Pigmentiphaga sp. H8: one gene and its partner. The protein of the gene in region 1 interacts with the protein of each later gene in a pairwise test. Links are inferred from orthologs where the notes say so. Each region holds a gene or a part of one and is shown on either strand. Other genes may lie near its edges.

Evidence for each region.
Region 2: the proteins of bioB (region 1) and EGT29_RS15660 interact in binary tests that used the Escherichia coli proteins (3 or more experiments, as listed by UniProt). The link is inferred for Pigmentiphaga sp. H8 from one-to-one orthologs.

Annotation. Positions count from the first base shown.
Region 1 is NZ_CP033966.1:2,597,502-2,607,212, reverse strand. The notes cover bases 3,506-6,331. They hold bioB (biotin synthase BioB), read right to left. Parts: upstream 5,507-6,331; coding sequence 4,505-5,506; downstream 3,506-4,504. Other genes in these bases: EGT29_RS12395 (MarR family winged helix-turn-helix transcriptional regulator), read left to right, coding at 6,254-6,331; EGT29_RS12400 (HU family DNA-binding protein), read left to right, coding at 5,877-6,158; arfB (alternative ribosome rescue aminoacyl-tRNA hydrolase ArfB), read right to left, coding at 4,074-4,496; EGT29_RS12415 (DUF1415 domain-containing protein), read left to right, coding at 3,506-4,058. In the rest of the region: EGT29_RS12440 (hypothetical protein), read right to left, coding at 1-173; EGT29_RS12435 (hypothetical protein), read left to right, coding at 498-947; EGT29_RS12430 (carbonic anhydrase), read left to right, coding at 1,044-1,694; EGT29_RS12425 (hypothetical protein), read left to right, coding at 1,781-2,485; EGT29_RS12420 (cation diffusion facilitator family transporter), read left to right, coding at 2,595-3,485; more of EGT29_RS12415, read left to right, coding at 3,498-3,505; more of EGT29_RS12395, read left to right, coding at 6,332-6,718; EGT29_RS12390 (tripartite tricarboxylate transporter substrate binding protein), read left to right, coding at 6,832-7,824; EGT29_RS12385 (FAD-dependent monooxygenase), read left to right, coding at 7,828-9,012; EGT29_RS12380 (LysR family transcriptional regulator), read right to left, coding at 9,025-9,711. UniProt on the Escherichia coli protein: Catalyzes the conversion of dethiobiotin (DTB) to biotin by the insertion of a sulfur atom into dethiobiotin via a radical-based mechanism.
Region 2 is NZ_CP033966.1:3,309,846-3,319,454, forward strand. What follows is about bases 849-3,572. They hold EGT29_RS15660 (class II glutamine amidotransferase), read right to left. Parts: upstream 2,740-3,572; coding sequence 1,957-2,739; downstream 849-1,956. Other genes in these bases: uraD (2-oxo-4-hydroxy-4-carboxy-5-ureidoimidazoline decarboxylase), read left to right, coding at 849-1,938; EGT29_RS15665 (ABC transporter substrate-binding protein), read left to right, coding at 2,936-3,572. Outside these bases: allantoinase PuuE, read left to right, coding at 1-157; more of uraD, read left to right, coding at 166-848; more of EGT29_RS15665, read left to right, coding at 3,573-3,997; EGT29_RS15670 (ABC transporter ATP-binding protein), read left to right, coding at 3,999-4,781; EGT29_RS15675 (ABC transporter permease), read left to right, coding at 4,827-5,594; EGT29_RS15680 (ATP-binding protein), read left to right, coding at 5,716-7,872; EGT29_RS15685 (response regulator), read left to right, coding at 7,883-8,368; EGT29_RS15690 (response regulator), read left to right, coding at 8,365-9,609.

The DNA of each region.
Region 1 (9,711 bases):
TCGGCCAGCGAGGTATTGCCGCCATAGATTTCCGAGACCAGTCCGATGAACCAGGTCCGGGTCTCGACATCGTCGATGTGCGAGTTGGAAAGCACGGCATCGATCGTACGCTGGGCGGTCCATCCCATGTCCCGCAGCCGGACGACGATCTCCTTCACGTCACGACTGGTCACGCACTCCTCCTGCCCCGAAGTCGTTGCACCCGCCCGGTCGTAACCGTTCATGGTGCACCCCATCGTCACAGCGGTCGCGAGCCCCGCGAGCACCGTTCTCATGGATTCCGCAGTCCTTGTAAATTTTATCGTTGTGTGGCCAGCGGCAAGCATATAGAAGCACGGCCCCGAACTCCACAACGCCGCGAAACTCTTTGCGTTGCGCGCGACATGGCCGCGCCGGCGCAACCGCCCTGTTAAACCCGGAAAAAACCGCAACGGCGCTGTAACCCCTGATGGCCGGGCATGCGGCTAAGCTCGACAGAAATCGGAACGGACTCCGCCATGCGCATTCCCCCCACGACGCGCGAGACCCGCCACACTGCGGAAACCCATCTCAGGGCCGCCGTGCATCCGCTGCGTCCGGACATCCCGGCCCGGGCCATCACCATCGAGACCGACGAGCGCGGACTCTGGAGCGCCCAGATCTTCGGCGTCGAGCAGTCCCTGCAAAACCCCGGGGAATCCCTGCAACGGGAAGTGATGGACCGGCTGTCGCAATGGCACCCCATCTACGAACACGAAGAAATCGCGGCGCTGCTGACCACCCTCAAGATCATCGCGCCCAAGGCGGGGCTGGCCATCCCGCCCGGAGCCCTGAAGCTGATCGAGCTGCCCGCCGGCGTCCTCGTGCTGACGCTGAACGACGTTCCGGTCGTGGCCTCCGAGGACCCCCTGCACCTCCTGTCCCAGGCCCTGGTCAGCCTGCGCGCCGCGCAGGACGCGGCGCGCTGACCGGCCCCCCGGGCATCCCCCAGCATCTCCCCAAAGGCTTCGGCTGGTATCATGATGCTTCCCGCCCGTCCAGGGCGGGCCAGCAACAGGTGAAGCATGTTCCCAGCACGACTCACAGACGGCTACCGCTCTTTCCTGGGCGGCCGTTTCAACGACGAGCGCACCCGCTACAAGACGCTTGCCGAAAAGGGCCAGAAGCCCGAAATCATGGTCATAGGCTGTTGCGATTCCCGCGTGGCCCCGGAAGTCATCTTCGACGCCGGCGCCGGCGAGATCTTCGTGGTCCGCAACGTCGCCAACCTCGTCCCCCCCTACGAAGGCATCACCCAGCACTATCACGGCACCAGCGCGGCGCTGGAGTTCGCGGTGCAGTCGCTGCGCGTCAAGCACATCGTCGTGCTCGGCCACGCGTTGTGCGGGGGCGTCTCGGCCTTCGCCAACAGCGCCGACCCGCTTTCGCCCGGGGACTTCATCGGCAAATGGATGCAGCAGATCGCCCCGGTGGTCGAACGCACCGTCCCGCCCGGCGAAAACCCCGGCATGTACATCCGGCAGCTGGAACTGGCCACGGTCGAACACAGCCTGAACAACCTGATGACCTTCCCGTGCGTGCGCATCCTGGCCGAACGTGGCCAGTTGCAGTTGCATGGGGCCTACTTCGGCGTCGCCACCGGCGTGCTCATGGTGCGCGACCCGGCCACCGGCGAGTTCCATCCCGTCACCGAAGGCCCCATCCCGCTGGACTAGGGCAACAATTTTTACGCAACGTCATCGGGCATCGGCGGTCCAAGCGGTTTGCACCGCGCACGGCCGCTGCGCATGGAGCCTGGACCATGATGTTACGTATTGCCGCCACGGCGCTGTTGTCCCTGTCCCTTCCCCTGCTCGCCCACGCCGCCGGCACCGCCCGGCTGGCCGGACTGGACGACCGGGGGCAGCCTTTTTCCGCCTCGGTCGAATACGCCGGCAACAACCTCAGGGCCGCCTCGCCGCAGAGCCCCAACAACTACCTGCTGGCCCGCGGCGACAAGATCTACGCCGTCAGCCGCGTCAACGGACAGCAGGTGGTCATGGAAGCGGCCGACCTGATGCGCATGGCGGGCGGCCTGATGCCCAGCCCCACGGCCGCCCTCGAGCAGGTCAGCGCCATCGTGTCCCTGCAGCCGACCACGCGCAGCGAGACCGTGGCCGGATTGGGCGGCACCGTCTACGTGCTGACCTATGAAGACGGCCGCCGGCAGCGGCGCACCGAGGAGCTGGTCCTGACCTCGGCCCCCGCGGCCAGCGAACTGACCACCGCGGCGCTGAAACTGGGCCGCAGCCTGGCCTCGCTGTCGGGCACCCTGCTTCCCCCCGGCGCCGACGATCTGGCGCGGCGCCTGCAGGCGGACCGGCTCGGCCTCCTGCGCTTCGGCGACCGCTTCAGGGTGGAGACCCTGGACGACCGCGCGCCCCAGGCCTCGCGCTTCGAATTGCCCGGCGGCTCGTTCCAGATACCCGACCTGCGCGGCCTCTTGCCCGGCCTGGGCGGCCGCTAGGGCACGCAAACCGCGCGGACCCGGCTAGAATGCCGGGATCCGCACGCCTGCCCGAGCCCATGCCCCTTCCCGTCCTGCCCTTCCTGCGCCACGGGAACACGGAGTCCCCATGACACGCGCCACGAGATTCGGCGTGGCCACCATCGTCGTCGGGATCGCCGTCCTTGGCCTGAAATACCTCGCCTACCGGCTGACCGGCAGCATCGCGCTGTATTCCGACGCGCTGGAAAGCATCATCAACGTGGCCACGGCCGTCATCACCGTGGTGGCCCTGTCGGTCAGCGCCATTCCCGCCGACTCCAACCACCCCTACGGCCACAACAAGGCCGAGTACCTGTCCGCGGTCCTGGAAAGCACGCTGATCGTGTTCGCCGCGCTGGCCATCCTGCGCGAAGCCTACCAGGGCTTCCTGAACCCGCGACCGCTGGACGCGCCGGTGCTGGGCATGGCGATCAACCTGGGCGCCACGCTGATCAACGGCGTCTGGGGAGCCTTGCTGATGCGCTACGGGCGCCGCTGGCACTCGCCGGCGCTGGTCGCCGACGGCCGCCACCTGTGGACCGACGTGGTCTCGTCGATAGGCGTGGTGATCGGCGTGGCGCTGGTGGCGCTGACCGGCTGGACCCGCCTGGACTCCATCATCGCCGGCCTGGTGGCGCTGCACATCCTGTGGTCCGGGTGGCAATTGATGCGCGACTCGGTGGGCGGCCTGATGGACGAGGCCCTGCCCCGCGAAATCGTCGACGGCGTGCGGCGGATCATCCACGAACACGGCACCGGGGCGCTGCAAGCCCATACCCTGCGCTCGCGCCGCTCGGGCCCCCGCGTCTTCATCGAATTCAATCTGGTCGTGCCCGGCGCGATGCCGGTAGGCGCCGCCCACGCGATCTGCGACCGGCTGGAAGCCGCCATCCATGGCTACATCGAAGGCAGCTCCATCGTCATCCACATCGAACCCGAACAACAGGCGGTCGCCTCGCCCGAGGTCCGCATCAGCTGAGCCCCACGCATCATGTTCACTTCCCCTCCCGATTCCCTCTCCCATCCGGCCATCGTCGACGCCACCCGCGCGTGGCTGGAGAAGGCCGTCATCGGCCTGAACCTCTGTCCCTTCGCCAAGGCCGTCCACACGAAGGGCCAGATCCAGTACGTGGTCAGCGACGCGCGCGACCCCGACGCGCTGCTCGAAGAACTGGGCGCATGCCTGCGCACGCTGGCGCAGAGCGACCCGGAACAGGTCGACACCGTGCTGCTGATCCACCCCTGGGCGCTGGCCGATTTCTACGACTACAACGAGTTCCTGGACGAGGCCGACGCCGCCGTGGAAGCGCTGGGCCTGGAAGGCGAGATCCAGGTCGCCAGCTTCCACCCCGACTACCAGTTCGCGGGCACCGGCGCCGACGACATCGAGAACTACAGCAACCGCTCGCCCTACCCCACCCTGCACCTGCTGCGCGAGGCCAGCGTGGACAAGGCCATGGAGGCGTTCCCGGAAGCCGAGAGCATCTACGAACGCAACATCGAGACGCTGCGCGAACTGGGCCACGAAGGCTGGAAGAAACTGGGACTGTAGGGCGCCGCGCGGATCTCAGTCCTCGCTCACGCGGCCGCGCATCCGCTTGACCTCGCCGTGCCGCACCTTGCGCTGCAGGCGGCGCTGCTGCGATCCCTTGGTGGGCCGCGTGGCCTTGCGCGGCTTGGGCGGTTCCGCCACCGAGGCCAGCAGGGCCGTCAGGCGTTCCAGCGCGTCGGCCCGGTTCTTTTCCTGGCTGCGATAGGCCTGCGCCTTGATCACCACCACGCCGGCGCTGGAGATGCGCCGGTCCGCCTTCTGCATCAGCGCTTCTTTCCACGCCGGCGGCAGCGACGAGGCGGCCAGGTCGAAGCGCAGGTGGACCGCGCTCGACACCTTGTTGACGTTCTGGCCGCCCGCCCCCTGCGCGCGGATCATCGTGAAGACGATCTCGTCTTCATCGATGGCGACGCCGGGGGCCAGGGGCAGGACGGGCATGGGCGGCCTCAGTGCGCGGCCGCGTCCACGCGCATGCCCAGCCGCCGCAGCAGGTCGCGGTCGGCCTCGGCCTGCGGGTTCTCGGTCACCAGCAGCTTGTCGCCGTAGAACATGGAATTGGCGCCGGCCAGGAAGCACAGGGCCTGCAAGGCCTCGTCCATCTGTTCGCGCCCGGCCGAGAGCCGCACCACGGCCTCGGGCATGGTGATGCGCGCCACCGCGATGGTGCGCACGAACTCGAACGGATCCACCGAGGCGTTGTCGGCCAGCGGCGTGCCCTGCACGCGCACGAGATTGTTGATGGGCACGGACTCCGGATACGGATCCATGTTGGCCAGCTGGACGATGAGCCCGGCCCGCTCGCGGCGCGATTCGCCCAGGCCCACGATGCCGCCGCAGCAGACCTTGATGCCGGCCTCGCGCACCCGGCCCAGCGTATCCAGCCGGTCCTGGTAGGTGCGCGTGGTGATGACCCGGCCGTAGAACTCGGGCGAGGTATCCAGGTTGTGGTTGTAGTAGTCGAGCCCGGCCTCGCGCAGTTGTTCGGCCTGGCCGTCGCGCAGCATGCCGAGCGTCACGCAGGTCTCCAGGCCCAGGTCCTTGACCGCCTTGACCATGTCGGCCACCGCGTCGACCTGGTGGGGCTTGGGGCTGCGCCAGGCCGCGCCCATGCAGAACCGGGTCGCGCCGTTGTCCTTGGCGGCCTGCGCCGCTTCCAGCACCTCGTCCAGCGGCATCAGCTTCTCGGTCTCGACCCCGGTGTCGTAGCGCGAGGACTGCGGACAGTACGAGCAATCCTCGGGGCAGCCGCCGGTCTTGATCGACAGCAGGGTCGACAGCTGGATGGCGTTGGGATCGAAGAAGCGCCGATGCGCCTGCTGCGCCTGGTAGAGCAGATCGGCGAAGGGCAGCTCGAACAGCGCCAGCACCGCATCCACGTTCCAGGATGCGCAATTGCGGCGAGATGTAACAGCGGCGGCCGCGTTCGCGACGACGGGATCAGCTTGCATGGGAACTCCTACACGGGGGATGGCGCGGCTCGCGGGCCGTGGCCAGCGCACATGGTAAGCAAGCCGGGCGGTCGCATCAAATATTCAAAATCCGTTTTTTGCATCAAAAATCGGCGAACTTGCCGTGTACACCCTGATTTTGGATGAAGTCGCGGCCAACATGACGCCTACGCCTGTTGCAACTTCGCAGGATTTTTCGGGTAAGGTGCCCGGACCTCGCCGCGCAGTGGCCGCTCTCGCCCTGCCCTGCGCCGACTGTCATCATCTGCGGCCGGACTTGCATTTCTGCTCCAAGATTGCTTGAATGCCGGCTCTGTGCATAGGCAGGCGGCCATCCGGCCGGTCTGCCGATATTTTTCAAGGAGTACGCATGCGCACCAAGAAGGAACTGATCGACGCTCTCGCCGAGCGCACCCAACAACCGAAGAATGTCTCCGAAGCCTTCATCGACGCACTGGGCGATGCCCTGCGCGACACGCTGGCCAAGGGCGACGAGGTCGTGCTGCCGGGCGTCGGGAAGTTCTCGGTGAAAGAAAAAGCCGCCAAGACGGGCCGCAACCCCCGTACCGGCGAAGCGATCCAGATCGCTGCCCGCAAGGCACCCGCTTTCAGCGCCGCCAAGGTCTTGAAAGACGCCGTCGACGTCAAGTAAGCGTCGCCGCCACGCGCACCTTCCGCCTGGCGCGGCGGTGCGCGCCGAATCAGTCTGCCTTACACTGCAGGAATCCTTCGCTCCCGGAGTCATTCTTGTCCACCGACCAACCCGCAGAGCCTTTCAGCGGTCCCAGCACCACCTACCTGGTCTCCCAGGTACACCATCCCCTCCGCAACTTCAGCGACGCGCTGCTCAAGCCCTACGGCGTGACGGGTATCCAGTTCACCGTGCTGTCCGTGGTCGCGCACCGCGAAAAACTGTCCTCCGCGGACCTGTCCAGGCGCTTCTATGTCACCCCCCAGTCGATGGGCCAATTGCTCTCGACCCTGGAAGAGCGCGGCCTGCTCGAGCGCAAGGAAGACGCCAGCAATCGCCGTATCCTGCGCATCACGCTCACCCCGGCCGGACGGCAGGTGGTCGAGGCCGGCACGCGCGAGCTGAACCGCTTCGAGCAGGAAGCCTTCTCCAGCCTCGGCCCCAAGGAACTCAAGACCCTGCGCGGACTGTTGCGTACAGTCATCGACGATTTGCGCAGCCGACACATCGGCGCGACATAGCGGGCATCGCGCTGATCGAAATTCCTTGTGATCCTATAATTATTATGTGATTCAACTCGCTCATCGCTTCATCTTATAGTCCCCCCAACATGACGGACAACGAGGGGACATCGATGAACAAGCGAGTCTTGCGTGCAACGCCGATGCGGCGTGCGTGCCTCGCCACCTTGGCAACACTGGCCCTGGCCGGCACCACATCGGCCGCGGCCGCCGAATTTCCCGCCGGGCCTGTCACCATCGTCGTGCCTTTCCCGCCCGGAGGCCCCACCGATACCACCGCGCGGCTGGTAGGCAAGACGCTGGCGAAACAACTCGGCCAACCCGTGGTGATAGAAAATCGCGCGGGCGCGGGCGGCACGGTCGGCTCCACCTCGGTCGCGCGCGCCAAGCCCGACGGCCATACCCTGCTGTGGGCCAGCACCAGCAGCCTGGGCGTGGCACCGGGGTTGTACCGCAACCTGGCCTACTCCCCGATGGAATCCTTCGCGCACGTGGGCCTGGTGGCGCGCAGCCCCATCCTGCTCGTGGTGCGTAACGCGTTTCCCGCCAATACCTTGCAGGAACTGGTCGCCTATGCCGCCAAGAACAAGGTGTCCTACGGTTCCGCCGGCAACGGTTCGATCAACCACCTGACCGGCGAATGGTTCAAGGAGGTGTCCGGCGCGAACATCCTTCACGTTCCCTACAAGGGCGGCGCGCCGGCGCTGGCGGACATGATCGGCGGCCAGATCGACATGACGCTGGAGACCATCACCGTCGTGCGGCCCTACCTGGAAAGCGGCCGGGCCAAGGTACTGGCTACCGGCGGCGCCACGCGCTCGGCCGACATGCCGCAGGTCCCCACCGTGCGCGAAGTCTTCGGCGGCGATTTCGAATCGTATTCCTGGACGGGCCTGGTGGCGCCCGCCGGCACCCCGGCCGCCGTCGTGCAGAAGCTCAACGCCGCGCTGCGCGCGGCGCAGGACGATCCCGAACTGATGAGCCAGATGAAGGCCGGCGGCCAGGACGTGATCAAGACCACGCAGGACGAATTCCGCAGCTTCCTGGCCAACGACACCAAGCGCTGGGCCGAACTGATCAAACGCACCAACACCACACTGGACTGACTCATGCGCATCATCATCGCCGGCGGCGGCCTGGGCGGACTGACCGCCGGTCTCGCCCTGCTCCAACAAGGTTTCCAGGTCCGTATCCTGGAACAGGCCCCGCAGTTGAAAGAAGTCGGCGCGGGCATACAACTCGGGCCCAACGCCGTGCACGTGCTGTATGCGCTGGGCCTGGAAGGCGACATGGCCGGGCAGGCCTGCGAGCCGGAAGGCAAGATCGTGCGGCTGTGGAACAGCGGCCAGACCTGGACCCTGTTCAACCTGGGCGACGTATCGCGCGAACTCTACGGCTATCCTTACCTGACCGTGCACCGCGCCGACTTGCACCAGGCCATCGCCGCCGGCGTACAGCGCGCCGACCCCGACGCCCTGGTGCTGGGCGCCAAGTTCGAGCGTTTCGAGCAGAACGGCGACGGCGTGGCCGTCCACACGGCCGACGGCCGGATCTTCCACGGCGACGTGCTGATCGGCGCAGACGGCGTGCACTCGCTGGTACGCGGCCAGCTATTCGGCGCCGACCGGCCCGATTTCTCGGGCCTGGTCGCCTGGCGCGGCGTGATCGAGGCCGACAAGCTGCCCGAGCGCCTGAGCCGCCCGGTGGGCGTGAATTGGGTGGGCCCCGGCGCCCACGTCATCCACTATCCACTGCACGGCTACAAGCTGGTGAACTTCGTCGCGGCCGTGGAGCGCAGCGATTGGCAGGTCGAGTCCTGGACCGAGCGCGGCACCACCGAAGAGTGCCTGAACGATTTGCGCGGCTGGAACGAGGACGTACATACGCTGGTGCGCGCCATCGACGTGCCCTACAAATGGGCGCTGATGGTTCGCGATCCCATGCCGCGCTGGAGCGAAGGCCGGGTCACCCTGCTGGGCGACGCCTGCCATCCCATGCTGCCTTTCCTCGCCCAAGGCGCGGGCATGGCCCTGGAAGACGGCTACATCCTGGCGCGCGCCTTGCGCCAGTACTCCGATCCGACGCAGGCGCTGCTGCGCTACGAGCAGGCGCGCAAGGACCGCACCGCCAATGTCATCCTCGGCGCCAACGCCAACGCCAAGCGATTCCACAATCGCGAACTGGCCCACGCCGAGGGCGCGGCTGCCTACGTGAACCGCGAATGGCAGGAAGACCGGGTGAAGGAACGCTACGAGTGGCTCTTCACCTACGACGTCGAAACCGTACCTATCTGATCGCCCGGCAGACTACGGGCGAGTCTCCATCACGTCCTTGAACACCTGGGCGAATTCGGTCAACGTATCGGGCAGGGGCGCCCCCGCCCGCATCACGTAGCAGAAATCGAAGGTCACCGCCGGGCTGATCACCCGGTGCTCCACCGCATAGCGTGCGCACGCAATTTGCGAAAACTCCGGAATGACCGCGATGCCGAAGCCCTGCTCCGCCAGCCCCAGCGCCGTATCCAGGTGCTGGACGGCGATGCGGCGGCCGATGTTGACCTGGTGCTTGAACAAGGCATCTTCCGCCAATTGATGAAGGGGGCTGTCCTCCGTCAGCGCCACATAAGGCTGGTCGCGCAGGATCTCCCAGGTCGTGTCCTTGCGCCCCTTGGCCGACGGCGTCGGCGCATAGCGCCCCGGCGCATAAACCGCCAGCAGCCCCGATGACACCAGCGCCTTGCGCACCAGCCCCGACACCTTGGAAAAGAACGCGCCGAAAGCCGCATCGGCCTCGCCCGTCTCGACCAGTTGCTGGATTTCGAGCGGACTGCCGGCAATGATCTCGATCTCGACCTGCGGATGATCCGCCAGGAAGCGCCGCATGGTCTCCGGCACGACATTGGCCGCCATCAAGGGCGTGAACGCCAGGCGCAGGGCAGAGCCCTCCTGGCGCCCCATGTCGCGCAGACGGGCCGCCGCGGCGCTGAGTTCACG
Region 2 (9,609 bases), 710 kb from region 1 along the record:
CCGGTTGCTGGGCCGCCCCGGCCGCTTCACGGCCCTGCAGCGCTTCCTGGACCACGTCGAGAAGCATCAGGACGTCTGGGTATGCCGCCGCGTCGACATCGCCCGCCACTGGAAGCAAGAACACCCGTACACGCCGGCCGCCGGCTCCGCCTCCTGATTCCCGCCATGACCGCCTCGCTCACGCTCGACGTCCTGAATACCGCCGATCCCATCCGCTTCGTCCAGTTCCTGGACGGCCTGTACGAGCACAGCCCCTGGGTGCTGGAACGGGCCCTTGCCCTGCGCCCCTTCGCCTCGGCCGCCGCCCTCAAGTACGCGCTGTCGCAAACCGTGCGGCAGGCCAGCCGGGACGAACAGCTGGCGCTGATCCGCGCCCACCCGGAGCTGGCGGGCCGCGCCGCCGTGGCGGGCCAGCTGACCGAGGACTCGGCCGGCGAACAGGCGCGCGCCGGACTCACCCAGTGCTCGCCCGAGGAATTCGAGCTGCTGCAACAACTGAACGCGGCCTACAACAGCCGCTTCGGATTTCCCTTCATCATCGCGGTGCGCGGCCCCACGGGCGCCGGCCTGAGCCGCTACGACATCATCGCCGCCCTGGAACGCCGGCTGCGCCACGCGCCCGACCAGGAGTTCGCCGAGGCCTTGCGACAGATCGACCGGATCGCCGAGATCCGGCTGGCGGACCGGCTGTCGCTGACGCGCCCCTACGGCGACACCGTCATGGGCTGGGCCGAGACGCTGGCCAGCTATTCCGACTCGCCCGACCACCTGACCTGCACCTACCTGTCCGCGGCCCACCGCGCGGTGGCGGCCCGCATCCAGGCCTGGATGCTGGAGGCCGGCTTCGACTCGGTCTACCAGGACGCGGCCGGCAACGTCGTGGGCCGCTACCGGGCCGCCCCCACGGTGGCCGAGCCGCCGCTGGTGGCCACCGGCAGCCACTACGACACGGTCCGCAACGGCGGCAAGTACGACGGCCGCCTGGGGGTCCTGCTGCCTATCGCCGTGGTGGCCGACCTGAAGCGACGCAACCGCCGCCTGCCTTTCGACCTGGACGTGGTGGCCTTCGCCGAAGAGGAAGGCGTGCGCTACGGCAGCACCTTCCTGGGCTCGTCGGCCTACATCGGCCGCTTCGATCCCGGCGTGCTGGACGCCCTGGACGCGTCCGACGTCAGCATGCGCGAGGCCATGCAGCTCGCGGGGCTCGACCCGGAACAGCTGGGCAAGGCGGCGGCCGAGGCGGCGCGCCTGCGGCACTACTTCGAGATCCACATCGAGCAGGGCCCGGTGCTGCTGGAACGCAACCTGCCCGTGGGCGTGGTCACCTCCATCGCCGGCAGCGTGCGCCGCCTCATGACCCTGGCCGGCGTGGCCAGCCATGCCGGCACCACCCCCATGGACATGCGCCGCGACGCCGCCTGTGCCGCCGCCGAGATCGTGCTGGCGGTGGAACGGCGCTGCGCCCAGGCGCCGTCGCTGGTCGGCACGGTGGGGATGCTGAACGTGCCGCACGGATCGGTGAACGTCATCCCCGGCGCCTGCACCCTGTCGCTGGACCTGCGCGCCGCCGACAATGCCGTGCGCGACGCGGCCCTGGCCGACATCGAGCGGGAGGTCTCGGCCATCTGCTCGCGGCGCGGCATCTCGGTCGCGACCGAGGAACTGATGCGCGCCGCCGCCGCGCCCTGCGCCCACGAACAGATGGCCATGTGGTCCCGCGCCATTGCCGACCGCGGCCTGCCCGTCTTCGAACTACCGTCGGGCGCCGGCCACGACGCCATGAAGCTGGCCGAGGCCACGTCCATCACCATGCTGTTCACCCGCTGCGGCAACGGCGGCATCAGCCACAACCCGCTCGAGACCATGACGGCCGACGACGCCCAGCTGGCCGGCGAACTGATGCTGGACTTCCTGGAACAGATGGCGGCCGCCTCGTAGCGGGCCGCCGCGCCGCCCTCAGCCGCTGACCAGGCGCGCCAGCACCGGCGCGCCGTCGACGAACACCATCAGTTCGCCGGGCTCGAAGCGGCGCCAGACCTCGTTGGTGGTCAGGGGCTCGGTCACGATGACCGCGATGCGGTCGTCGGGCGTGGTGACCTGGGCGAAGTCCACGCTGACCTCCTCGTCCGACAGGCTGGCGGTGGCGAAGGGGTGCTGGCGCACCAGGTAGTGCAGGCGCGTGGAGCAATGGACGTACAGGGCCTCGCCGTCCGACAGCATGAAATTGAAGGTGCCGTGCGCGGCGATTCCCGCGCTCAGTTCGCCCAGGGCGTCGGCCAGGGCCTCGATGCCCGGATGACAGGCGAAGCGCGCCCGCAGGCATTGCAGCATCCAGCAGAAGGCCCGTTCGCTGTCGGTGTCGCCCACCGGCCGGTAGGGGCCGTCCAGCGCCGGGAGATAGTTCACCAGGTCGCCGTTGTGCGCGAACACCCAGTAGCGCCCCCACAGTTCGCGCACGAACGGATGGCAGTTCTCCAGCGCCACGCGCCCCACCGTCGCCTTGCGGATGTGCGCGATCACGTTGCGCGACTTGATCGGATAGTGCCGGATCAGGTCCGCCACCGGCGACAGCAGCGCCGGCTCGTGGTCCACGAAGTGGCGCACCCCCGCTCCCTCGAAGAAGGCGATGCCCCAGCCGTCGACGTGCTCGCCGGTACGCCCCGCGCGGGTGGCGAAGCCGGTGAAGCTGAAGACGATGTCGGTCGGCGTGTTGCCGTTCATGCCTAGCAATTGGCACATGGGGAACCTTCGCGGTGCAAGAAAACGGGCATGGATCCTGCTTTTGATACGGGTGGAAACCGGTACGCCCCCAACCGGGGAAACGCCGCACCAATGCGGGTTTACCTCGCATTGTTGGGGTGCGAAACCGGGATGTATTCTCCCCACAAAACCCGGGACGGCACAACCGTCCCCACTCACCCGAGGAAACCCCAGCATGAAGACGACACCTCGCACCCCGGATCGCCGTGCCGTGCTCGCCGGCCTGGCGCTGTCGCTGGCCACGGTCTGGGCCGCTCCCGCCGCCCACGCCCAGGATACCAAGATACGCTTCCAGCTCGACTGGCGCTTCGAAGGGCCGAGCGCGATTTTCCTGGTGGCGGCCAAGAAGGGCTATTTCAAGCAGGAAAAGCTGGACGTGACCATCGACGCCGGCAGCGGCTCGGGCGCGGCGGTGAACCGGGTGGCCTCGGGTTCGTACGAAATGGGTTTCGCCGACCTGGCGGCGCTGATGGAATTCCAGGGCAACAACCCCGGCGCGCCCAACCAGCCCACCGGCGTCATGATGATCTACAACAACACGCCGGCGGCGGTGTTCTCGCTCAAGAAAAGCGGCATCAAGACCCCCAGGGACCTCGAAGGCAGGAAGCTGGGCTCGCCCTCGTTCGACGGCGGCCGCCGGTCCTTCCCGATCTTCGCCCAGGCCAACAAGATCGACGACGCCAAGGTCACCTGGGTCAGCATGGATCCGGCGCTGCGCGAGACCATGCTCGCGCGCGGCGACGTCGACGCGATCACCGGCTTCTACTTCACCTCGCTCTTGAACCTGAACGCGCGCGGCGTCAAGGACCAGGACATCGCCATCATGTCCTATCCCGAATACGGCGTGAAGCTGTACGGCAACGCCATCATCGCCGACCGCAATTTCGCCAGGAATCATCCCGAGGCGGTCAAGGGCTTCCTACGCGCGGTGGCCAAGGCCACGCGCGATGTGCTGGCCGATCCGGCCGCCTCGATCGCCACCGTCAAGGAACGGGACGGCATCATCGACGCGCCGCTGGAACTCAAGCGCCTGCGGCTGGCGATCCAGACCGCCATCGACACGCCCGATGCGCGCGCCGACGGCTTCGGCGACATCGAACCCGCCCGCATGGCGCTGATGGCGGCCCAGGTCACCCGCACCTACGGCACCAAGACCTCGGTCAAGCCCGAGATGGCGTTCGACCGTTCGTTCCTGCCGGAAAAATCCCTGACGGCTTCCGTGCTGCGCGGCAAGTGACATGGCGGCCTTCGTCGATTTCCAGCGGGTCTCGCTGGCCTACAACGCTGCCCTGGAGCGGGCGGGCGACTACGCGGTCGAGGACATCAGCCTCTCGATAGACAAGGGCGAGTTCGTTGCCATCGTCGGCCCCTCGGGCTGCGGCAAGTCCACCTTCATGAAGCTGACGACCGGCCTGAAGTCGCCCACCCGCGGCACCGTGACCGTGGGCGGCAACCGGGTCACCGGCCCCCTGAAGATCGTCGGCATGGCCTTCCAGGCTCCCAACCTGCTGCCTTGGCGCACCACGCTCGACAACGTCCTGCTGCCGCTGGAGATCGTCGAGCCCTACCGCTCCAGCTTCCGGGCCCGGCGCGCCGAATACACCGACCGCGCGCGGGCGCTGCTGGCCACCGTCGGGCTGGGCGGCTACGAGCACAAGTTCCCGTGGGAGCTGTCGGGCGGCATGCAGCAGCGCGCATCGCTGTGCCGGGCGCTCATCCACGAACCCGAAATGCTGATGCTGGACGAGCCTTTCGGCGCGCTGGACGCGTTCACGCGCGAGGAACTGTGGTGCGTCCTGCGCGACCTCTGGAGCGAGCGCCGCTTCAACGTGGTGCTGGTCACCCACGACCTGCGCGAGGCCGTGTTCCTGGCCGATACCGTGTACGTGATGAGCAAGCGCCCCGGCCGCATCCTGTCCCGCCGGGATATCGAACTGCCACGGCCCCGGCAACTCGAGACCACCTATTCCGACGACTTCAACGCCCTGGTGCTGGAACTGCGCACCCAGATCGGACATTGACCGGCGCCCCGCGCGCTTTCCCGCCTCCCCACGCCGACTCGCCCGATGAACAACACCCTCGCCCAACGTCTCGCCCCGATCACGCTGCTGGCCGCCGTCATCATCCTGTGGGAGATCATCTGCCGGGTTTTCGAAGTGTCCGAGTTCATCTTCCCCAGCCCCTCGCAGATCCTGCAGGCCACCATCGACTACGCGCCGGTCATCGCCATGCATGCCTGGCGCACCTTCTGGGTCACGATGGCCGGCTTCGGCATCTCCATCGTGGTGGGCGTGGTGCTGGGCTTCGTCATCGGCAGCTCGCGCCTGGCCTACACGGCCGTGTACCCCTTGATGACCGCGTTCAACGCCCTGCCCAAGGCGGCCTTCGTGCCGGTGCTGGTGGTGTGGTTCGGCATCGGCATCGGCCCCGCCGTGCTGACCGCCTTCCTGATCTCGTTCTTTCCCATCATGGTCAACATCGCCACCGGGCTCGCCACGCTCGAGCCCGAACTCGAGGACGTGCTGCGTGTGCTGGGCGCCAAGCGCATGGACGTGCTGCTCAAGGTCGGGCTGCCCCGGTCGCTGCCGTATTTCTATGCCTCGCTGAAAGTGGCGATCACGCTGGCCTTCGTCGGCTCGACCGTGTCCGAGATGGCGGCCTCGAACGAGGGCATCGGCTACCTGCTGGTGTCGGCCGGCTCGGCCATGAAGATGCCGCTGGCCTTCTCGGGCCTGATGGTGATAGGCGTGATGGCCATGGCCATGTACGAGCTGTTCGCGCTGGTGGAAAAACGCACCACGGCGTGGGCCCACCGGGGCAACCAGGGCACCTGAGGCCGGACCCGTCTCCGAATTGAGACGCGCTGTAAGTATCGCTACATAATCCGGCCGGCGCGCGGGACACGCGCCGGGGCGGGCATACTATCGGGGTTCGCCCTCTTCGATCCCGAACCAGGTGCACCTCCCGAGTCCCGCGTCCGGCAAGGACATTCCGGCCGCGCGTGCGAGCGGGTCCACCCGCCCGCCGTCCGGCATCCAGCCCCACGGCTTCCTGCTCGTGCTCGACCGTGCCCGCGGCACGATCCTGCAGGCCAGCGCCTCCGTGCGACAGCACCTGAACGCGCCGCCGGCCGTGCTGCTGGGCCAGCGGCTGTCGTACCTGGTGCGGCCCGCCGACAGCCGCTTCCACGAGCGGCTGCGCGCCGCGACCCAGGCCGAACGCACGCCCCAGCACCTGGACACGGTGGCCTTCGTCGCCGTGGCCGGCCGCTTCGACCTGGTGGTCCACCGGTACGGCGGATCCATCGTGGCCGAGTTCGAACCCGTGGCGCCGACGGTCCGGCCGTCCGACCTGGGCGACTTCGTCGATCGCGCCCATCGCTGCCAGACCGCCGATGAACTGTGCGCCCTGGCGGTCGAACGCATTCGCAAGATGACGGGTTTCGGACGCGTGATCGCCTATGAACTCGACCTCGACGGCCATGGCCGCATCAACGCCGAACGGCGCGGCCGCGGCTATGCCTCGCTGCTGGGCCGGCGTTTTCCGGCCGACGACCCGTCGCTCGAGGCGCGCCGCGACGACCGTGCCCAACGCTTGAGCTACATCCCCGACACCGGCAGCGAACCCTCGCCGCTGGAACCTTCCCGCAACCCCGATACGGGCGCCTGCACGGACCTGAGCCTGGCCGGCCTGCGCGCGGCGCCGCCCGCGCTGCTGCACTGCCTGGAGAACGTGGGCGCCCGCGCGGCCATGTCGCTGCCGCTGATGTCGCAGGGCCGGCTGTGGGGCATGATCGCTTGCCATCACGCCCAGCCCCGGGCCATGCCGCCGGCCGTCCGTGCCCAATGCGACCTGCTCGTGCAGGTCGTCGCGCTGCAGATCGATGCCCGCCAGGCCCAGGCCGAAGCGGAGCGGCGGCACGAACTGCAACGCCTGATGGGTGTGCTGCTGGCCGCGATGTCCCGGCATGACAGCGTCCCCGCCGGGCTGGCCAGCATGCCGGCCCAACTGCTGGCGTTCGCGGATGCGTCCGGCGCGGCCATCGTGCATGGCGACGAATGCCTGACCTTCGGCCAGGCGCCCAGCCATCGGGCCGTGCAGGCGCTGGCGGCCCGCCTTGCGAGCACGGATGGCACCGGGCTCTTCCACACAGCCAGCCTGCCCGAGGCGGCGCCCGAATTCGCCGCGCTGCGCCGCGTGGCCTGCGGTGTGCTGGCCCTGCCGATATCGGAGTTGCATGCCAACTACGTGCTCTGGTTCAGGCCGGAGTGGACGCGCGGCCGCGCCCACCCGTGGGAACCCTGCGAGCTGGAAAGCGCGGCGGAGCTGCGTACCGCCATTACCGGCGTGGTGCTGCGCAAGGCCGAGGAACTGGCCGGCCTGGCCGACGAACTGGGCCGCATCAACCAGGAACTCGAAGCCTTCTCGTACAGCGTCTCGCACGACCTGCGCGCGCCGCTGCGCCATATCGCGGGCTACGCCGACCTGCTGCGCGAATACGAAGGCGCCCATCTGTCGGACCGCGGCGCGCGCTACCTCGACAATATCGGCGACTCGGCCCGCTTCGCCGGCAGGCTGGTCGATGCGCTGCTGACCTTCTCGCAGATGGGCCGCTCGGCCCTGCGGCCCTCGCAAGTGGACCTGGCGCAGGCGCTCGAGCAGATACGTCGCGAACTCGCCCCCGACCTCGACGGCCGCCCGGTGGAATGGATCATGGGCGACCTGCCGTCCGTCCACGCCGACGCCGCCTACATGCACCTGGCGCTGCGCAATCTGTTGTCCAACGCCATCAAGTACACGCGCGGCCGCGACCCCGCGGTGATCGAGATCGCCGCCGAACCGCGCCACGGCGGCCACGTCATCCATGTGCGCGACAACGGCGTGGGCTTCGACATGAAATACGTTGGCAAACTGTTCGGCGTATTCCAGCGTCTGCACCGCATGGAAGAATTCGAGGGCACGGGCATCGGCCTGGCCAATGTCCGCCGCATCGTCGAACGCCACGGCGGCCGCGTATGGGCCGAAGGAAGCCCTGGCCAGGGGGCGACCTTCTACGTGTTCCTGCCCGACGCCCCGCCCCCCGCCGCGACCGCGGCCGACCTGAAGGAGTGAGACCCCCGTCATGCTCAAGCCCATTCTGCTGGTCGAAGACAGTCCCCAGGACCTTGAACTGACCCTGATCGCGCTCGAAAGAAGCCAGCTCGCCAACGACGTGGTGGTCGCGCGCGACGGCGAGGAAGCCGCCGACTACCTGTTCCGGCGCGGGCATCATCAGGACCGGCCGGCCGGCAACCCCGCGGTCATCCTGCTGGACCTGAAGCTGCCCAAGATGGACGGACTGGAACTGCTCCAGCTCATACGCGAGGACCGTGGGCTACAGAACGTGCCCGTGGTCATGCTGACCTCGTCCAGCGAGGAAAGCGACCTGGTGCGCGCCTACGACCTGGGCGTCAACGCCTACGTGGTCAAGCCGGTGAATTTCCCGGATTTCGTACGCGCGATCGGAGAACTGGGCGTATTCTGGGCGGTGTTGAACGAGCCGCCTCCCGGCTCTCTGCGCCGCGCCGCCGGCCGCGGCAACCGCGACTCCCGGAGCCTGCCCACGTGAACCCGCCCGCCATGCGCGTCCTGCTTGCCGAGGACGATCCCCACGATGCGGAACTGACCCTGGAACGCCTGTCGATCGCGGGACTCAGCGTGGAGAGCGTGATCGTCAACAACGAGGCCGACTTCATCCGCGCCCTGGACGGCGGGAACTTCGACCTCGTGCTGTCCGACTTCCACATGCCGGGCTTTCCGGGCAGCGAGGCGCTGCGGATCGTGCGCAGCCACCCCAGCGCGCTGCCCTTCATCTTCGTCTCCGGCGTGCTGGGCGAGGAACACGCGGTCGACATGCTGAAGGAAGGCGCGACCGACTACGTGCTCAAGCAGCGCCTGGAGCGCCTGCCCATCGTCGTGAGGCGGGCCCTGGACGAAGCCCGCGAACGGCGGTCGCGGCACGATGCCGAGCGCCGGCTGCGCGAGAGCGAAACCTATTTCGGGCAGTTGATCGACGCGCTGCGCGATTACTCGGTGGCCACGCTGTCGCTGGACGGCACGATAGAAAGCTGGAATCGCGCCTCGGAATGGCTGTTCGGCTATCCGGCCGAAGAGGTGATCGGACGGCCCGGCGACATGTTCAACCTTCCGCCCGAGCCGGGCCAGCCCGAGCCCGGCTCGCTGCGCCAGCAGCTCGCCGACATCGGCACCGGCAACAGCCTGGCCGAGGAGCGCTGGCTGATGCGCAAGAACGGCGCCACCTTCTACGCCTCGGTGGTGACCACCGCCATCTTCGGCAACGGCGGCGCCGTGCACGGCTTCTCCCGCATCGTGCGCGACATGACCGACAGCCGGGTCGCGGCCGACCTGCTGCAGATGGCCAAGGAACAGGCCGAGGCCGCCAACCGCGCCAAGGACCGGTTCCTGGCCGTGCTCTCGCACGAACTGCGCACGCCGCTGGGGCCCATCTACGCGGCGGCGCAGGCGCTGGACCTGCGCCAGGACCTGGCCCCCGAATGCCGCCGCAGCGTCGAACTGATCAAGCGCAACGTCGAGGTCGAGGCTCGCCTGATCGACGACCTGCTGGACATCTCCAAGATCGTCAACGACAAGCTGAGCCTGCGCCTGGAACCCACCGATCTCGTTGGCATCCTGAACGGGATCGCCGAGATCTTCCGCGAGGAAGCCGCCGCTCGCCACATCGAGCTGCATTACACGCCCCTGCCCTACCCGGTCATCGTGCAGGCCGACCCGGCCCGCCTGCAGCAGATCGTCTGGAACCTGCTGAAGAACGCCATCAAATTCACGCCG